Regions from separate parts of the Pseudomonas sp. S35 genome, predicted to be linked through region 3. Evidence: riboswitches for the same ligand, from Rfam matches in the RefSeq annotation. Region 3 holds a riboswitch; each other region holds the start of a gene.
What was found. A riboswitch is a leader RNA that binds a small molecule or an ion and turns the genes downstream of it on or off. The one in region 3 is predicted to bind cobalamin.
Positions count from the first base shown of each region.

Region 1: it holds a riboswitch for cobalamin, as region 3 does, so the genes downstream of both, cobO (cob(I)yrinic acid a,c-diamide adenosyltransferase) here and PspS35_RS16180 (CbtB-domain containing protein) in region 3, are expected to answer to the same signal.
Region 2: it holds a riboswitch for cobalamin, as region 3 does, so the genes downstream of both, PspS35_RS19705 (ABC transporter substrate-binding protein) here and PspS35_RS16180 (CbtB-domain containing protein) in region 3, are expected to answer to the same signal.

Region 1 is NZ_CP019431.1:4,701,582-4,707,352, reverse strand. It holds gene PspS35_RS21015 (NlpC/P60 family protein) at 1-114, shown strand, start outside; gene PspS35_RS21010 (C40 family peptidase) at 259-795, shown strand; cobalamin riboswitch at 850-1,098, shown strand; gene cobO (cob(I)yrinic acid a,c-diamide adenosyltransferase) at 1,176-1,787, shown strand; gene PspS35_RS21000 (cobyrinate a,c-diamide synthase) at 1,784-3,133, shown strand; gene bluB (5,6-dimethylbenzimidazole synthase) at 3,130-3,780, shown strand; gene cbiB (adenosylcobinamide-phosphate synthase CbiB) at 3,777-4,685, shown strand; gene cobD (threonine-phosphate decarboxylase CobD) at 4,678-5,667, shown strand; gene PspS35_RS20980 (cobyric acid synthase) at 5,664-5,771, shown strand, end outside.
Region 2 is NZ_CP019431.1:4,426,022-4,431,792, reverse strand. It holds gene PspS35_RS19720 (GNAT family N-acetyltransferase) at 1-355, shown strand, start outside; gene PspS35_RS19715 (ABC transporter ATP-binding protein) at 1,028-1,792, opposite strand; gene PspS35_RS19710 (iron ABC transporter permease) at 1,789-2,793, opposite strand; gene PspS35_RS19705 (ABC transporter substrate-binding protein) at 2,790-3,800, opposite strand; cobalamin riboswitch at 3,915-4,109, opposite strand; gene PspS35_RS19700 (aldehyde dehydrogenase family protein) at 4,201-5,583, opposite strand; gene PspS35_RS19695 (LysR family transcriptional regulator) at 5,688-5,771, shown strand, end outside.
Region 3 is NZ_CP019431.1:3,660,771-3,666,541, reverse strand. It holds gene nfuA (Fe-S biogenesis protein NfuA) at 1-394, shown strand, start outside; gene cobM (precorrin-4 C(11)-methyltransferase) at 647-1,393, opposite strand; gene PspS35_RS16190 (cobalamin biosynthesis protein) at 1,465-1,857, opposite strand; gene PspS35_RS16185 (CbtA family protein) at 1,854-2,558, opposite strand; gene PspS35_RS16180 (CbtB-domain containing protein) at 2,570-2,758, opposite strand; cobalamin riboswitch at 2,856-3,061, opposite strand; gene PspS35_RS16175 (hypothetical protein) at 3,140-3,817, opposite strand; cobalamin riboswitch at 4,205-4,406, shown strand; gene cobW (cobalamin biosynthesis protein CobW) at 4,499-5,560, shown strand; gene cobN (cobaltochelatase subunit CobN) at 5,564-5,771, shown strand, end outside.

The sequences.
Region 1 (5,771 bases), 1.0 Mb from region 3:
CGCAGCGGTGGTGTCCGGGTCGATAGCCTGGGCGACAGTTACTGGAGCAAAACCTTCATCGAAGCCAAGCGCGCACTCGCCATGGCCCCGACGACGGTTACCGCTAGCAAGTAAAGTTAAAGTGATACTTGAAGTTTGACACGTAAGCGCTAGAATCCCTGGACATTGTTGTAATCCGTTCGCGCGAGCTTTGCTTGCGCGTTCTGGTTTTCAGCGTTCGGCAGCGAAAGCCGCATCCAGACCAGGATTGTTCTGCACATGTCGACGTCAGCCCGCCTCGTTCTTCTTGTGTGCGCCGCGCTCCTCAGCGCCTGCGCCAGTCGTCCGCCACCTGCGCCCGTGGCGGCCAAGCCCAAGCCGGTGTTCAACTATTCCACCCAGAATTTCTCGCCTGTTGCCGAAGACGTGCTCTTTCGCGCGTTGGGCCTGGTCGGCACGCCTTACCGCTGGGGCGGCAACACCCCAGACTCCGGTTTTGACTGCAGCGGCCTGATTGGCTTTGTCTACCGCGATGCCGCTGGAATCTCCCTGCCACGTACCACTCGCGAGTTGATCGTGATGCGCGCCCAGGACGTCAGTGAGCAAAACCTGCAAACCGGTGACCTGCTGTTCTTCGCCACCGGTGGCGGTTCACAGGTCAGCCATGCCGGGATCTATGTGGGCGAGGGCCGCTTTGTCCATGCGCCGCAAACGGGCGGTACGGTGAAGCTGGACACCCTGTCCAAGGCGTATTGGCAGAATGCTTACCTGAGCGCCAAACGTGTATTGCCAGGCAATCTGGCGCGTAATCCTTAAAAGCAGCTGCACGTCTCAAGCTTGAAGCTTGCAGCTAGCCCCCCAACCCACTAACCTTCGCCGCTTGTTCCAGGTGCTCTGTGACCTATGGGTCGACAGGGTGAAACAGGGAAGCCGGTGAGTGAGCGCGCTTGTACACAGCGCCGCCGCAATTCCGGCGCTGCCCCCGCAACGGTAAATGAGTCAAGACGCTGCCTTTTTGCCACTGTATCGCGAGCGATATGGGAAGGCGCAGCCGTCGGCCGGTTCTCTACAGAACGCCACTCATGAGCCCGGAGACCGGCCAGGATCATCCAACAGCATCACGGTGGGCGATGCTTGGCTGTCTGTTTGTCTTTTTCCTGCCCGCCGTTTTTGTTCAGCCCCAACGGAGAGCTGCCATGACCGATACCCCCGACCGCGACGAACGCCACCTGGCGCGCATGCTGCGCAAAAAAGCTGTGATCGACGAGCGCATCGCCAATTCACCCAATGAATGCGGCTTGCTGCTGGTGCTCACCGGCAACGGCAAGGGCAAGAGCAGCTCCGCGTTTGGCATGCTCGCCCGGGCTATGGGCCATGGGATGCAGTGCGGTGTGGTGCAGTTCATCAAGGGGCGCAACAGCACCGGCGAAGAGTTGTTCTTCCGCCGTTTCCCCGAGCAAGTGCGTTTTCACGTGATGGGCGAAGGTTTTACTTGGGAAACCCAGGACCGCCAGCGCGATATCGCCGCCGCCGAAGCCGCTTGGGCGGTGTCCCGCGAATTGCTGCAAGACCCGGCCATTGGCCTGGTGGTGCTGGATGAATTGAACATCGCGCTCAAGCACGGCTACCTCGACCTCGATCAAGTGCTCAGCGACTTGCAAGCCCGTCCGCCGATGCAGCACGTGGTGGTCACCGGCCGGGGCGCCAAGCCTGAACTGATCGAGATGGGCGATACCGTCACCGAAATGGGCATGCTCAAGCACGCATTCCAGGCGGGTATCAAGGCACAGAAGGGCGTCGAACTTTGAATCAGCCCCGTCATTGCCCGGCCGTATTGATCGCCGCACCGGCGTCCGGCCAAGGCAAAACCACCGTCACCGCCGCATTGGCACGCTTGCACCGCAACCTGGGGCGCAAGGTGCGTGTGTTCAAATGTGGCCCGGACTTTCTGGACCCGATGATCCACGAGCGCGCCAGTGGGGCGCCGGTGTATCAATTGGACATGTGGATGGTGGGCGAGCAGGAAAGTCGCCGCCTGCTGTGGGAAGCGGCGGGGGAGGCCGACCTGATCCTGATCGAAGGCGTGATGGGCCTGTTCGACGGCACGCCGTCCAGCGCAGACCTGGCGCGGCACTTCGGCGTGCCGGTGTTGGGCGTGATCGACGGCACCGCCATGGCCCAGACCTTTGGCGCCCTGGCGCTGGGCCTGGCGCGCTATCAACCGGACCTGCCATTCGCCGGCGTGCTGGCCAACCGTGTCGGCACCCTGCGCCACGCGCAGTTGCTCGAAGGCAGCCTTACCGAAGGCCTGCGCTGGTACGGCGCCTTGTCCCGCGAGACCGGGATAGAGCTGCCCAGCCGCCACCTGGGCCTGGTGCAAGCCAGTGAACTGAATGACCTGGATACGCGCCTGGATGCCGCCGCCCAAGCCTTGGGCAGCAGTTGCGAAGTCGCGTTGCCACCGCCCGTGACCTTTGCCGCGCCGCAAGTGATCGAGGCCGAGCCGTTGCTGGCCGGTGTACGCATTGCCGTGGCCCGCGACGAAGCCTTCGCTTTCACCTACGGCGCCAGCCTCGACCTGTTGCGGGCGATGGGCGCTGAGCTGACGTTTTTCTCGCCGATCCACGACCGCCAATTGCCCGACGCCGACAGTCTCTATCTGCCCGGCGGTTACCCGGAACTGCACCATCGGGCGCTGTCGGAAAATACGCCAATGCTCGACGCCATCCGCGCTCACCACGCGGCTGGCAAGCCGTTGCTCGCGGAGTGCGGCGGCATGCTGTATCTGCTGGACTCGCTCACCGACGTCGACGGCAACCGCGCCGAACTGCTCGGCCTGTTGCAGGGCGACGCAGTGATGCAAAAGAAACTGGCAGCCCTGGCACTGCAAAGCGTCGAATTGCCGGAAGGCGTGTTGCGCGGGCACACGTATCACCATTCTCTGACCAGCACCGAGTGCCAGCCGATTGCCCGTGGCCTGAGCCCGAACGGTGGGCGCGGTGCCGAAGCGGTCTTCCGACAGGGGCGGATGACGGCCTCTTACGTGCATTTCTATTTCCCGTCGAATCCAACGGCGGTAGCCGCCTTGTTTGCGCCGGACCGAGCTGAAACCCTATCCACTGTGGGAGGGGGCTTGCCCCTGATAGGGCCATGACCGATAACGCTTTCCCCCAGGCCGACCGCGACGCCGTCTACCGCGCCATCGCCGAACGCCGCGACATGCGCCACTTCAGCGGCGGCACTGTCGCGCCTCAATTGCTCCACCGCCTGCTCCAGGCTGCGCACCAGGCGCCCAGTGTTGGCCTGATGCAACCGTGGCGCTTTATCCGCATCAGCGACCGCCAACTGCGCGGGCAGATCCAGCATCTGGTGGAAGAAGAGCGCGTGCGCACCGCCGAGGCCCTGGGCGAGCGCTCCGATGACTTCATGAAGCTCAAGGTCGAAGGCATCAACGATTGTGCCGAAGTGCTGGTGGCGGCGTTGATGGAGGATCGTGAACGTCACATCTTCGGCCGCCGCACCCTGCCGGAAATGGACATGGCCTCGCTGTCCTGTGCGATCCAGAACCTGTGGCTGGCCGCTCGCGTCGAAGGCCTGGGCATGGGCTGGGTTTCATTGTTCGAACCCCAAGCCCTGGCCGATCTGCTGGGCTTGCCGCCCGGCGCCAAACCCTTGGCCGTGTTGTGCCTGGGGCCGGTCGCCGCGTTCTATCCGGCACCGATGTTACAGCTCGAAGGCTGGACCGAACCGCGTCCGCTGAGTGACATGTTGTATGAGAATACGTGGGGAGTGAGTCAATGAGTGTGGCCTTGCTGTGTGTCGCTGCGGTGGCGCTCGATGCGCTGCTGGGCGAGCCCAGGCGCTGGCATCCGCTGGTGGCGTTCGGCAATTTTGCCGGGCGCATCGAGCAACGTTTCAACAGCGGTGGCCGAGGCTGGCGCAGCCACGGCGTGACCGCATGGTTTATCGCCGTCGTGCCGCTGACGCTGCTGGCCACGGCCTTGTCGTGGGCGCCGTATATCGGCTGGGTGTTGGAGATTCTGGCGTTGTACTGCGCCCTCGGCATGCGCAGTCTCGGCGAGCACGTGATCCCGGTGGCCCAGGCGTTGCGCAGCGATGACCTGGATGAAGCCCGCACACGGGTGAGTTACCTGGTCAGTCGCCAGACCAGTGAGCTGGACCGCACCGAAGTGGCCCGCGCCGCGACTGAGTCGGTGCTGGAAAACGGCAGCGATGCAGTATTTGCCGCGCTGTTCTGGTTTGTGGTCGCGGGCGTGCCGGGCGTGGTGCTCTACCGCTTGAGCAACACCCTTGACGCCATGTGGGGCTATCGCAACGAACGCTTCGAACGCTTCGGCTGGGCGGCGGCAAAGATAGACGATGTACTCAACTATATTCCGGCGCGCCTGGTGGCCTTGACCTACGCCGTGCTCGGCAAAACCCGTTTGGCCCTCACATGCTGGCGCACCCAGGGCCCGACCTGGGACAGCCCCAATGCCGGGCCGGTGATGGCCGCCGGTGCGGGCGCGCTGGGTGTCGAGTTGGGGGGCGCCGCGATTTATCACGGCCAAGTGCACCAGCGTCCGCAATTGGGTGAAGGCCCGGCGGCGGATGCCGATTCCATCGACCGCGGCTGGCAACTGGTGCAGCGCGGCGTATGGTTATGGCTGCTGATCCTATGTGCGGGGGCGCAATTCTATGCTTGAACACGGTGGCCGGCTGCGTAAGGCATCCATTCAATACGGCATTGCCGAGGCTGATTGGCTGGACCTGTCCAGCGGCCTGGCACCTTGGCCCTGGCCCATCCCCGAGATCCCGCTACGCGCCTGGGCACGGCTGCCGGAGACCGACGATGGCCTGGAGCAGGCTGCCAGCGAGTATTACGCTGCTGCGCATGTACTGCCAGTGCCCGGCTCCCAGGCGGCGATCCAACTACTGCCGCGCCTGCGCCGCTCCGGCAAAGTCGGCGTGCTATCGCCGTGCTACGCCGAGCACGCCGAAGCCTGGCGCCGCGCCGGTTATGTGGTGCGTGAAGTGCAGGAGCAGGAAGTCGACTTCTTCCTCGATGGCCTCGACGTGCTGGTGGTGGTCAATCCCAATAACCCCACAGGTCTGAGCCTGAGCCCCCAACGCCTGCTGGATTGGCACTCGCGGTTGGCCCAGCGCGGCGGCTGGCTGGTGGTGGACGAAGCGTTCATGGACGTGACGCCGGAATTGAGCCTGGCGGGCCAGGCCCATCAGGTCGGGCTGATTGTGTTGCGTTCGTTCGGCAAGTTCTTCGGCCTGGCCGGTGTGCGCCTGGGCTTTGTGCTGGCCGAACGCAAGTTGCTCAAGTTGCTCGCCGAACAGGTCGGGCCGTGGGCGGTCAGCGGGCCGACGCGGGTGTTGGGGCAAGCGTGCCTGCGCGACACCGCGGGTCACGCGCGGCAGCGCGAGCGTTGCATCGAGGCTGGCCAGCGTTTGTTCACGCTGCTGGAGCGCCAGGGCTTTCAACCCCAGGGCGGCTGCGCCTTGTTCCAGTGGTTGATCACCCCGCACGCCGAACGCATGCACGAATTCATGGCCCAGCGCGGCATCCTGCTGCGTCTGTTCGTCCACGACAGTAGCCTGCGCTTCGGCTTGCCCGACACGGAGGCAGATTGGTTGCGCCTGGCCGATGCCCTGGCCGCTTATAAGGATGCTTCATGAGTACGCTGATGGTGCAAGGCACCACGTCTGACGCGGGCAAAAGTACCCTGGTGACCGCGTTGTGCCGCTGGCTGGTGCGCCAGGGCGTCGCGGTGGCGCCGTTC
Region 2 (5,771 bases), 770 kb from region 3:
TTACCTTCAGGGCGACGGGCATTTTCTGGTCGCTTGCGATGACGATCAGATCGTCGCAGCCATCGGTTATTTGCCTTACGACAACCGCTTTTCGCAGCTCAATTACCAGGGCCGCAAGACCGTGGAAGTGGTACGCCTGTTTGTACGCCCGGCCTTTCGCCGCTTTGGTCTGGCGGGGCAGCTCTATCGCGCATTAGAGGCCACGGCGCGGGCGGATGGCGTGGACGTGGTGTACCTGCATACCCACCCGTTCCTGCCGGGTGCGATTGATTTTTGGGGGCGGCAAGGCTTTGAAATTGTGGATGTCGAGGACGATCCAGTGTGGCGCACGACGCATATGCAGCGGCATTTATAGGGCTGTGGTCACTGGGCATTTGTGATGAGCAGGCCTGTTGTGCGCACCGGGCTCGTTGTGGTGAGCGGGCTTGCCCCGCGCTGGGCTGCGAAGCGGCCCCCGAACCATGCGCTGAGGTTTTGCTGAAGAATCGCGGCGGTCTTAGTGGGGCTGCTTCGCAGCCCAGCGCGGGGCAAGCCCGCTCACCACAAAGAGCTCACATGCCACAAAGAGCTTACAAGCCACAAAGCACTCACATGTCACAAAGAGCGCCTGTGCAGCGGTATTTATAGGGCTTTGGTCACTGGGCCTTTGTGATGAGCAGGCCTGTTGTGGCCCCGGGCCTTTGTGATGAGCAGGCCTGTTGTGTGCACCGGGCTCGTTGTGGTGAGCGGGCTTGCCCCGCGCTGGGCTGCGAAGCGGCCCCCGAACCATGCGCTGAGGTTTTGCTGAAGAATCGCGGCGGTCTTAGTGGGGCTGCTTCGCAGCCCAGCGCGGGGCAAGCCCGCTCACCACAAAGAGCTCGCAAGCCACAAAGCACTCACATGTCACAAAGAGCTCTCAAGCCCCAAAGAACTCACATCCCACAAAGAGCTCATGTGCCGCAGCAGGCCAAGGTGCCACAAAGAGCTCACATGCCAAAATAGGCCCAACTGTCACAAAGGACTCATCAGCCATAACAACCCTAGTGACTCAGTTAGAACGCAACCGCAATATCTGCGCCCCATCAAACGGGTCGGTCAGGTAATGCCCCTGCACCCCAAACGTGTCCTGCAAGCGCTGTGGCGTCAGCACTTGCAGCGGTGTGCCCAGTGCCACCAAGCGCCCGCGATCCAACACCGCCAGGCGATCACAGGTCAGCGCCTGGTTAAGATCATGCAGCGCAATCAACGTTGTCACGGGCAACCCCTGCACGCCTTTCAAGATCGCCAGTTGATGCTGGATATCCAAATGGTTGGTCGGCTCATCCAGCAACAGAATCTGCGGCCGTTGCGCCAGGGCCCGGGCGATGTGCACGCGTTGGCGTTCGCCGCCGGAAAGGCTGCGCCAGGCGCGTTGGCTCAGGTGCGTGGCGTCCACATCGTGCAGGGCCTGGACTACGATGGCGTGATCGTCGCTGGACCACGGGCTCAGCGCCGACAGCCACGGCGTGCGGCCCAGTGCCACGGCATCGAACACGCGGATGGCGTCGTCGGTGTCGGCCTGTTGTTCCACCACCGCCAGTTGTTGTGCGATGGCGCGGCGCGACAGTTCGCCCAAACGCGCACTCCCAAGCCGCACCTCACCTGACGCCGGTGCGCGCAAGCCCGCCAGCAGTTTGAGCAAGGTGGATTTACCCGAGCCGTTCGGGCCGACAATCCCCAAGGTCTCGCCCAACTGCACCTCCAGGTGAATGTCGCGCAGCAATTCGGCGTCGCGCACTTTGAAGCCCAGGCCGGTGCAACTGAGTACGCTCATCGTGCGTTCCTCCGGCCGATCAGGATCAACGCAAACACCGGTGCGCCGACCAAGGCCGTGACCACGCCCACCGGAATCACCTGGCCTTTGATCAAGGTGCGCGACAGTACATCCGCTGCGATCAAAAACAATGCGCCGCCCAAGGCACTGGCCGGCAGCAAGCGCGAGTGCCCGGTGCCGAGCAGCAGGCGCACGGCGTGGGGGATCACCAGACCGACAAAGCCGATGGAGCCGACGATCGACACCATCACCGCCGTGACGAGCGCGGCGCAGCCCACCAGCACAAATTGCACACGGCGCACCGGGATGCCCAGGGACGCCGCCGAGTCGCTGCCGAAGGTGAATGCATCCAGCGCACGACGGTGCCACAGGCACACCGCCAAGCCGGCGACCGCCACCGGCACTGCCAGCCACACCGACGGCCAGCGCACGCCGCTGAGGTTGCCCAGCAACCAGAACATGATGCCGCGGGCCTGCTCGGAACTGGCCGACTTGGTGATCAAGAATGCGGTGAGCGCATTGAACAGCTGCGAACCGGCGATGCCCGCGAGGATGATCTGGCCGGTGCCGCTCACCGAGCCGCTGGCCCGTGCCAGCAGAATCACCAGGGCAAACGCCGCCATGGCGCCGACAAACGCGCCGGCCGACAGCGATATCAACCCGCCGCCCACGCCCATCAGTGCCACCAGCACCGCCCCGGTCGAGGCGCCGGCGCTGATGCCCAACAGGTACGGATCGGCCAACGGGTTGCGCAGCAGCGACTGCAGGATCACCCCGCAGGTGGCCAGCCCCGCGCCGCACGCGGCGGCGACCAGGGCGCGGGTCAGGCGGTAGTTCCACACCACGCCTTCGTCGATCGGGTCCAGTACGTAGCCGGCGTTCCACAGTTTGTTGGCGAGCACTTGCAGCACCACCTGCGGTTCGATGGCCGTTTCGCCGATGGCCACGCCGGCGAGTAAGGCGATCAACAGCAGCGTCAGGGCGAGTAGGGTGCGGATCATTTGGACAGGTCGTAGCCGTCGATGGCGCCGGCCAGTTGTTCAAGGCCGTCGAACATGCGGATGCTGGCCTGCAGCGCCAGGGCATCGAGGATGATGATGCGGTTGTTTTTGACGGCGTCCATGTTGCGCGTGACCGGGTCGCTGCGCAGGAAGGCGAGTTTCTTCTCGTGGTCATCGGCAGGGTAGCGGCGACGGTCCATGCGGGCGATCACCAGGAAGGTCGGGTTGGCCTTGGCGATGGTTTCCCAGCCGACGGTGGGCCACTCTTCATCGGACTGCACCACGTTGTGCAGGCCGAGGGTGTCCAGCATGAATTCGGGGATGCCCTTGTGGCCGGCCACGTACGGGTCGCTGGTCATCTCTGAACTGGAGAACCACACCAGTGCGCTGGCGTGCTTGAGGCCTTTGCTCTGCACGGTGGCGACGGACTTGGCCAGGCGTGCCTTGAGGTCGTCGTTCAGCTGTTGGCCGCGAGCCTGTACGTCGAAAATCTCGGCCAGTTGGCGGATGCTTTTGTAGATGGTTTCGATGCGAAACGGCTCCAGCCGCGTACCGTCGGCGCCCACCAGGTTGTCTTTGCCTTCGCAGTCGGAGGGCAGCAGGTAGGTGGGGATCTTCAGCTCGTGGAACTGCTCACGCGTACCCACCACACCTTGCGGGCCGACTACCCATTCCAGCTCGGCCGCCACCAGTTGCGGGCGCTTGGCGATCACGGCTTCGAAGCTCGGCTCATTGTTGGCCAGGCGTTCGATTTTATCGTTCTGCGCCTTGTATTGGGGCAGTACGTTGTTGAACCACAGCGAGGTGCCGACCACTTTATCGCCGACGCCCAGGGCATACAGCATTTCGGTGGCGGCCTGGCCGATGGTCACGCTGCGCGCCGGGGTTTGCTGGAAGGTCACGGCGCTGCCGCAGTTTTCAACGGTCAACGGGTAGTGAGTGGGCGCCGCGTGGGCCAGGGCACAGAAACCCAGGCCGGTGATCAGGGCAGTAACGCGTGGCAGCATGGGGCGATCTCCGTTTGAACCATACGTGAAGCAGGGGCAGTACGGCTCGGAAATACGCCCTCGAACGCTGCCGGTCGGGCAGGCAAGGATGTCCTTCCCGGACACCCCGCCGGTTAGTGATTGTGCTGGGCCGGCAGGTCTCCTGACTGATGCGTCGTCGCCACGCTCCGGCCTTCCCGGACAGGGTCCAGTGGCGTTAAGGAGCAGGCTCAGCACCTACAGTTGCGGGGGCAGTTTCGATTGGCGCCGTGGGCGGCGTTTCGAATTCCCTATTAGTCCCGTGGGGGAACCGGCGGCGGTATGGTAGTCGATCGCGTTGCCCAGGGGGAGCGTCAAACGAGGCGGGAACGCATATAACCGCCTCGTTGGGGGGAGCTGTCGAGCCCGTGAGGGCTCGGCGTTACTTGCGATCGAGCCACACGGTCTGCGCATTGCAGAACTCGCGTACGCCAAAGTGCGACAGCTCGCGGCCAAACCCGCTCTTTTTCACGCCACCAAACGCCACACGTGGGTCGGAGACGCTGAAGGCGTTGACGAAGATCCCGCCGGTTTCCAGCTGGTTGCCGATATCCCGCGCTTTTGCCGCGTCGGCAGTGAAGATGCTGGCGGTGAGGCCGAACTCGCTGTCATTGGCCAGGGCCACGGCGTGGTCGGCGTCGCGGGCGGTGATGATCGAGGCAACCGGGCCGAACAGTTCCTGTTTGAACGAGGTCATCTGGTCGGTGACGTTGGCCAGCACGGTCGGCGCGTAGTAGTTGCCGCTGCCTGGGACTTTATCGCCGCCCAGCAGCAGGGTCGCGCCTTCTTCCAGGGTGGCCTGGACTTGGCCGTGCAGTTCATCGCGCAGGTCGAAGCGGGCCATTGGACCGATGTAGGTGGTGGCTGAGGTGGGGTCGCCCATGACCAAGGCGCGGCTGGCTTCGACGAATTTGGCGGTGAAGGCTTCAGCCACGCCTTCTTCGATGATCAGGCGCTTGGCGGCGGCGCAGACTTGGCCGCTGTTCTGGAAGCGGCCGATCAGTGCAGCTTGCACGGCGGCGTCGAGGTCGGCGTCGTTGAGCACGATGAACGGGTCGGAGCCGCCCAGTTCCAGCACACATTTTTTCAGCGCGGCACCGGCCTGGGAGCCGATGGCGATACCGGCGCGCACGCTGCCGGTGAGGGTCACGGCGGCGATGCGTGGGTCGGCGATGGCTTGGGATACGCCGTCGGTGGTCACGTTGATCACTTCAAACATGCCGTCGGCAAACCCCGCTTTCTGGAAGGCTTGCTGGATCAGGTAGGCGCTGCCCATCACGTTTGGCGCGTGTTTGAGCACGTAGGTGTTGCCGGCCAGCAGCGTCGGCACGGCGCCGCGCAGCACTTGCCATACCGGGAAGTTCCACGGCATCACGGCGAGGATCGGGCCCAGTGGGCGGTATTCGATATGGGCCGTGCCGTTGTCCACCAGGGTCGGTTCCGGGGCAAGCATGGCCGGGCCTTGGGCGGCGTACCATTCGCTCAGTTGCGCGCACTTTTCGATTTCGGCACGGGCCTGGGCGATGGGTTTGCCCATCTCCAGGGTGATCATCTGCGCCATTGTTTCGGCTTGCTCGCGCAGGGCGGCGGCCAGGGCCAGCAGTAATTCTGCGCGCTGGCTCACCGGCTGGCGGCGCCAGGTGCGGAAGGCGGCGGTGGCGCGGTTGAGGGCGGCGTCCAGCTGCGACGCGGTTTCGTATGGGTAGCTGCCGACCGTTTCGCCGTTGGCCGGGTTGATCGATAAGGCGTGGGTAGTCGCGTTCATGGCACCGTCCTGCGTGTACGTTGGGATGGAGGTCAGCGTACGGGGCTGGTTCTTTTCTGGAAAGTGAATAATATTAAGCAATACGTTCACGATTGGAGAATGACTTGGATCTGGTGCAGCTGGAAATCTTCAAGGCCGTTGCCGAGCAGGGCAGCATCAGCGCCGCGGCGCAGTTGATTCATCGCGTG
Region 3 (5,771 bases):
CACCGCGTACATCGACCACTTCAGCGAAGCTTTTCTGGACGACGCCGTAGTTGACTACGCCACCGACCGCATGGGCGGCCAGTTGACCATCAAGGCGCCCAACGCCAAGGTTCCGAGCGTCAACGCCGACAGCCCGGTCAACGAGCGCATCAACTACTACCTGCAAACCGAGATCAACCCAGGGTTGGCCAGCCACGGCGGCCAGGTCAGCTTGATCGACGTGGTAGATGACGGTATTGCGGTGCTCAAGTTCGGCGGCGGTTGCCAAGGCTGCGGCCAGGCGGACGTGACGTTGCGCGAAGGCATCGAGCGCACCCTGCTGGAGCGCGTCCCGGAGCTCAAGGGCGTGCGCGACGTGACTGACCACACGCAGAAAGAAAACGCCTACTACTGAGTAAGGCGTTCACTGCGAAGAAAAAAACGGCGCCCCGTGAGCGCCGTTTTTTTTGCTTAAAATTCATGATCTTATGCAAGATATCTAACAGATACGATTAAGTGTGGGAGGGGGCTTGCCCCCGATAGTGTCATGTCAGCCGCCACATAAGACAGCTGATGCACCGCCATCGGGGGGGCAAACCATCTCCCACATTTTTTTATATTTATTAAGTTAAATCATAAGGTTGTAGGTTTTTTGTGAGGTAAAATGTCATGGTCGATAAAGGTGCGCATGCCCCGCCCGATACAGCGACGACTCACTGAAACTGTCATTCGCGAGTACCCGTCCCACGACGATCAACGCTGTGCGCCGAAACCCCTTGGTCGCCACCTTCTCTGCGATATCACTGAGGGTGCCCACCGCCCAATCCTGATCCGGCCAGGTCGCGCGATGCACCACGGCAATCGGGCAATCTGCGCCATAGTGCGGCAGCAGTTCGGCGACGATCTTTTCCAGATGATTGACCCCCAGATGAATCGCCATGGTCGTACCGTGGCGGGCCAAGCTGTCGAAATCTTCGCCGGTCGGCATGCTGGTCTTATCGGCATAGCGGGTCAGGATCACGCTCTGGGCGATGTCCGGCAGGGTCAGTTCGGTCTCAAGCAGCGCTGCACAGGCCGCTACGGCAGTGACGCCGGGGATGATCTGGAATGCAATGCCCAGCTCACGCAAATAGCGGATCTGCTCGCCAATCGCGCCATAAAGGCTTGGATCACCGGAGTGCACACGCGCCACGTCCTGGCCTTTGGCGTGGGCGGCCTTGATCAGGTCGATGATCTGCTCTAGATGCAGTTCGGCACTGTTGACCACCTGTTCTGCCTGATGACCCTCCAATACCGCCGCGGGCACCAGTGAGCCGGCATAGATGATCACCGGGCAGTTGCGGATCAACCGCTGGCCTTTGACGGTGATCAATTCCGGGTCGCCGGGGCCGGCGCCGATGAAGTAGACGGTCATGGAGAATTCCTGTGAAAAAAACGGACGAGCATGAATATTGCTCATGATCGAAGAGGTCGATTATCGGGGTTTTAACCGGCGCAGGCCAACGCAAAGGTGGCCTGGGCGGTTTTTTTGCGAGTGACCAGCAAGCGGGCAGAGCCGCTATAGAGGTGTTCGGCGAGCGCCAGGGCGGCGCTCTCGGCAATGCCGTAACAGCCAGTATGGGCAAACGCGACAGCGGATTTGTGGCTCAGCCGGTCGGCATACACGGCCAATTGTTCGGCGCTGAAGCACTGCAAAGGCAGCTCCAGCAACCGAGCCAGGGCGAGTAACCCTGGTTCATCCTGTTTGCGGTCGATACTGGCCAGCGCGGTGACGCGCTGGCGTTCAATGCCCGCCTCGGCGAGCGCGGTATCAAACAGCGCCAGCAGGGTGTCTACACCACAACCCCGCTGGCAACCCAGGCCGACCACGTAGGTCATGCCGAGTATTGGTCATCACGGTTGCGACGGAACAGCCAGGCACTGATCAGGCCAAGGGCCAGCCAGAACGCCACGTTGGTCAACTGCGAGGCGATCTTGAACTGCGCTTCGAGGGCTTGCGGCGCCAGCATCGAATGGGTTTCCGGCTGCGGTGCACCGATCACATGCGGCACCACCAGGATCGCCACGCCCAGGACTTTCAGTAGCCAGTTGCGACCAAACACGATCAGGGCAATACCCACAGCCGTCGAGGCAGCGGTGCCGATCCACCAGGTTTGGCGCAGCGCCAGGTCCGCGGCTGCCGTGCCCGGCAACTCGGGTGGCAGGCCCAGGGTTGGCGCCAGTACGAAGGTCGCATAACCGGCCAGGCCCCACAGCAGGCCTTGAGCCGTGCGGGTTGGGGCGCGCAACGTGTACAGGCCGGCCAGCATCAGTGCAAAACCGACCGCGACCACCAGGTTGCCACCGGTGGTGGACAGTACGCGCTGCCAGCCATCCTCCGGCTCCCAGGCTTCGGCGTCGTGGGTGTGTGCAGCGGCGCCAGCGGCGTGTTCATGCACCACTTCGGTTGCTGCAGGGGCCTTTTCAAAGGTCTCCGCCTGCAGAATCAGCGGCGCGACCCAGAAACTTTGCAGCAGGGTCAGCAGCAGTGCGGACAGCAGGCCGGTGAAACCTGCGGTTTGGGCAATACGCTTGATCATGTCGGCAGGTCTCAGTGGCACGGGAACGCAGCGCTATGGCGAGTATCGTGGGCAGCGTTGTGCACCGCCTCGATATGCGAAAAACCGGCGAAATACACCAGGCACGCGCCGAGGATCGACGCACCGATGGCGGCGGTCAGGCGTTGGCTCAGGGTAGAAGTGCTGCTGGCGGAGTGCGAAGTGCTGCTGATGATCGACATGGCGCGTCCCTTTCAGGTGTCTTGCGTGAAACGAGCGCATGAAAACCCCGCGAGCCAGGCACGCAGGGTTTCGAACAGCGCCCGCCCACCGCGGGTTTGTTATCTGATTTTTTCGGGCCGGTCTCCGGGCTTGCGAGGGACACAGGGTCTATTAAGCATCGCCTTCCCATGCCGTAATGGCACAGTGGATCTGACGCTTCACTCGCTTACCGTTGCGGGGGCAGCACCGGACTGGTCATGCGCGCATGATTTACCGGTTTCCCGTTTCACCCTGTGAAGGGCACCCGAAACAAGATGTGTAGGAGAGCATGGGCAGTGGGCGGGCGTCAAATAGAAGACTGACGCCCCGCGGTTTACGGCAGGCGTTCCAGTGGATGTTGATCAGGCAGGGCGATGGGGCGAGTAAGAGGTCGCCATGCGTGCGTACGTAATATCGGACAAATTAAACCTGTCGTCTGGTTTGGTTGTATGCAAGAACGCATCGGGCGTTATATCCAAGTGACGAAGCAGGTAAGGTCGATTAAGAAGTTCTTTGGCAACGGCTGTTGCATTATAGGAGAAATCTCTAGTGCTCCGTATTTCGCGTGCAGCCTCTCGCAGTTCGTTAAAGTTTACATATTCATCGTTAGCACCCTCGGCGAACTCGCGAAAATAAACTCTAACTTGCCCCAGCAAAGACCCATCGCTAAGACTTTTGAAGTCTCCAGCGATAATAGCGACATTGTTCCAGGTTGCCTCGATGTAGGGCTTTACACGGATGTGTGTAAAGAGTGACGTCATTAGGTCTGGGCGGCTGATGACCTCCTTCGCAAGCTCTATTTGCTCTTGTTTGGCATCTCGTCCGTCGTGTAGTTTGCCTGCCGCCATCTTTTTTAGGTCGGTCAAGTGAAAGCTGTTGCGTGCCTTGCCGTCCGGGCCTTCCAGGTCGCGGAAATGGTCCAACAGTTCTTTGGCCAGCAACGGGTTGCTGTAGTTCTCGAAAAAAGTAATGTCTGATGGTTTTTTTTGTGCCGCTGCGAGGGGCAGAGAATCAGTCTTGGGGTGTACGTTGCCAGTCACTTCGATCGATGCCGAAGGGAGGGGGCAGTAGTTTGAGTGCGTATTGAAAATTCCATAGTGTTTTTGTCCGAGTTGGGTATGCTGGGTTGAACTTCGTCTATTGGCAACGCTGCTCCGAGGATGGGTGGTGTTTTTCGATATTTCTGTTCCCTGTACTCATTTGGGAACTGATTGCGTTAAGTTACAGCGCTTCGTCAATTCGTATGGACTAAATAATTAGTCTGACTTCAAGGCGAGCTTTTACATAAGTTGCTCACTATTGCCGTCTGCACTGATATCAAAGGTTCTGAACCAAACGCCTAATGATGGGCGTCCGTTTTCAACCCCTGGATAGTGTTCAAGCGGGCGGTCTGGCCGTTTCGACATTGACCCGCTCTCACTCACTGCGTAGCCTTGCACCCTCGAGGTTCTTCAGCTCAGGCCGAAGCTAAGAAGGGAACGCGGTTCAAGCCGCGGCTGCCCCCGCAACTGTGAAGGGTTTATCCGACTGCCACGCCACTGCCATAAACGGCGGGAAGGCGCAGCCGGCGCCGGTCTCACGACCCGCAAGCCCCAAGCCAGGAGACCTGCCTCGCAACTGATTTTCCAATTCAACCGGGCGGGGTGATCCGGTGACGAAATCCGCTTCTGCGCAATGCCGCAGGGCCTATCGTCCCGTATGCCCGCCCCAAAGGGCATCCGATGAAAACACTGGCCAAACTCCCCGTCACTATCGTCACCGGCTTCCTTGGCTCGGGCAAAACCACCTTGCTGCGCCATATGCTCGATAACGCCCAGGGCCGCCGCATTGCCGTGATCGTCAACGAATTCGGCGAGTTGGGCATTGACGGTGAAATCCTCAAGCAGTGCTCCATCGGCTGCACCGAAGAAGAAGCCAACGGCCGCGTGTACGAGTTGGCCAACGGCTGCCTGTGCTGCACCGTGCAGGAAGAGTTCTTCCCGGTGATGCGCGAACTGGTCGCCCGTCGCGGGGACCTTGACCATATCCTTATCGAAACCTCGGGCCTGGCCCTGCCAAAACCGCTGGTGCAAGCCTTCCAGTGGCCGGAAATCCGCAGCGCCTGCACGGTTGACGCGGTGATCACCGTGGTCGACAGCCCGGCCGTGGCCGCCGGCACCTTTGCCGCGTTCCCCGATCAAGTGGATGCTCAGCGCAAACTCGACCCGAACCTGGACCACGAATCGCCGCTGCACGAGCTGTTCGCCGACCAACTGGCCAGCGCCGACCTGGTCATTCTCAATAAATCCGACCTGATCAGCGCCGAAGACCTGGCCCGTGTACGCCTTGAAGTCGCCGAAGAACTGCCGCCTGCTGTGAAAATCATCGAGGCCAGCAGCGGTCGTGTGCCTCTGGACGTGTTGATTGGCCTGGGCGCAGGCTCCGAAGAACACATCGACGGTCGCCACAGTCACCACGACCATCACCACGAAGGTGAAGACGATCATGATCATGACGCGTTCGATTCGATCTCCATCGACCTGCCTCAGGCCGACGAAGCGCTGCTGCTCGACGCCTTGACCCAACTGGTGGTGCAACACGGCATCCTGCGCGTCAAAGGCTTCGCCGCGATCCCGAACAAGCCGATGCGCCTGTTGATCCAGGGCGTGGGCACGCGTTTCGACAAGCACTTCGACCGCGCCTGGACGGCCGATGAAGCACGTATCACGCGCCTGGTTTTGATCGGCCAAGACCTGGACGCGGCGGGCCTTGAAGCGCAATTGCGCGCTGCGCTCAGCGTTTAACCCATGCACCTGCTCAGGACCCAGCCCGGTGGTTTCGTCGCGGACGACAATATTGCCGACCTTGGCCAAACGCCCGCCGAACTGGTGATCCTGTGCAGCGGTGATTCCAGCCTGGCGCTGCTGGCCGAAGCGGCCCAGCAGTTGCCCGACGATTACCCCAGCCTGCGCCTGGCCAACCCGATGCAGGTGCAGAACCACGCCTCGGTCGACC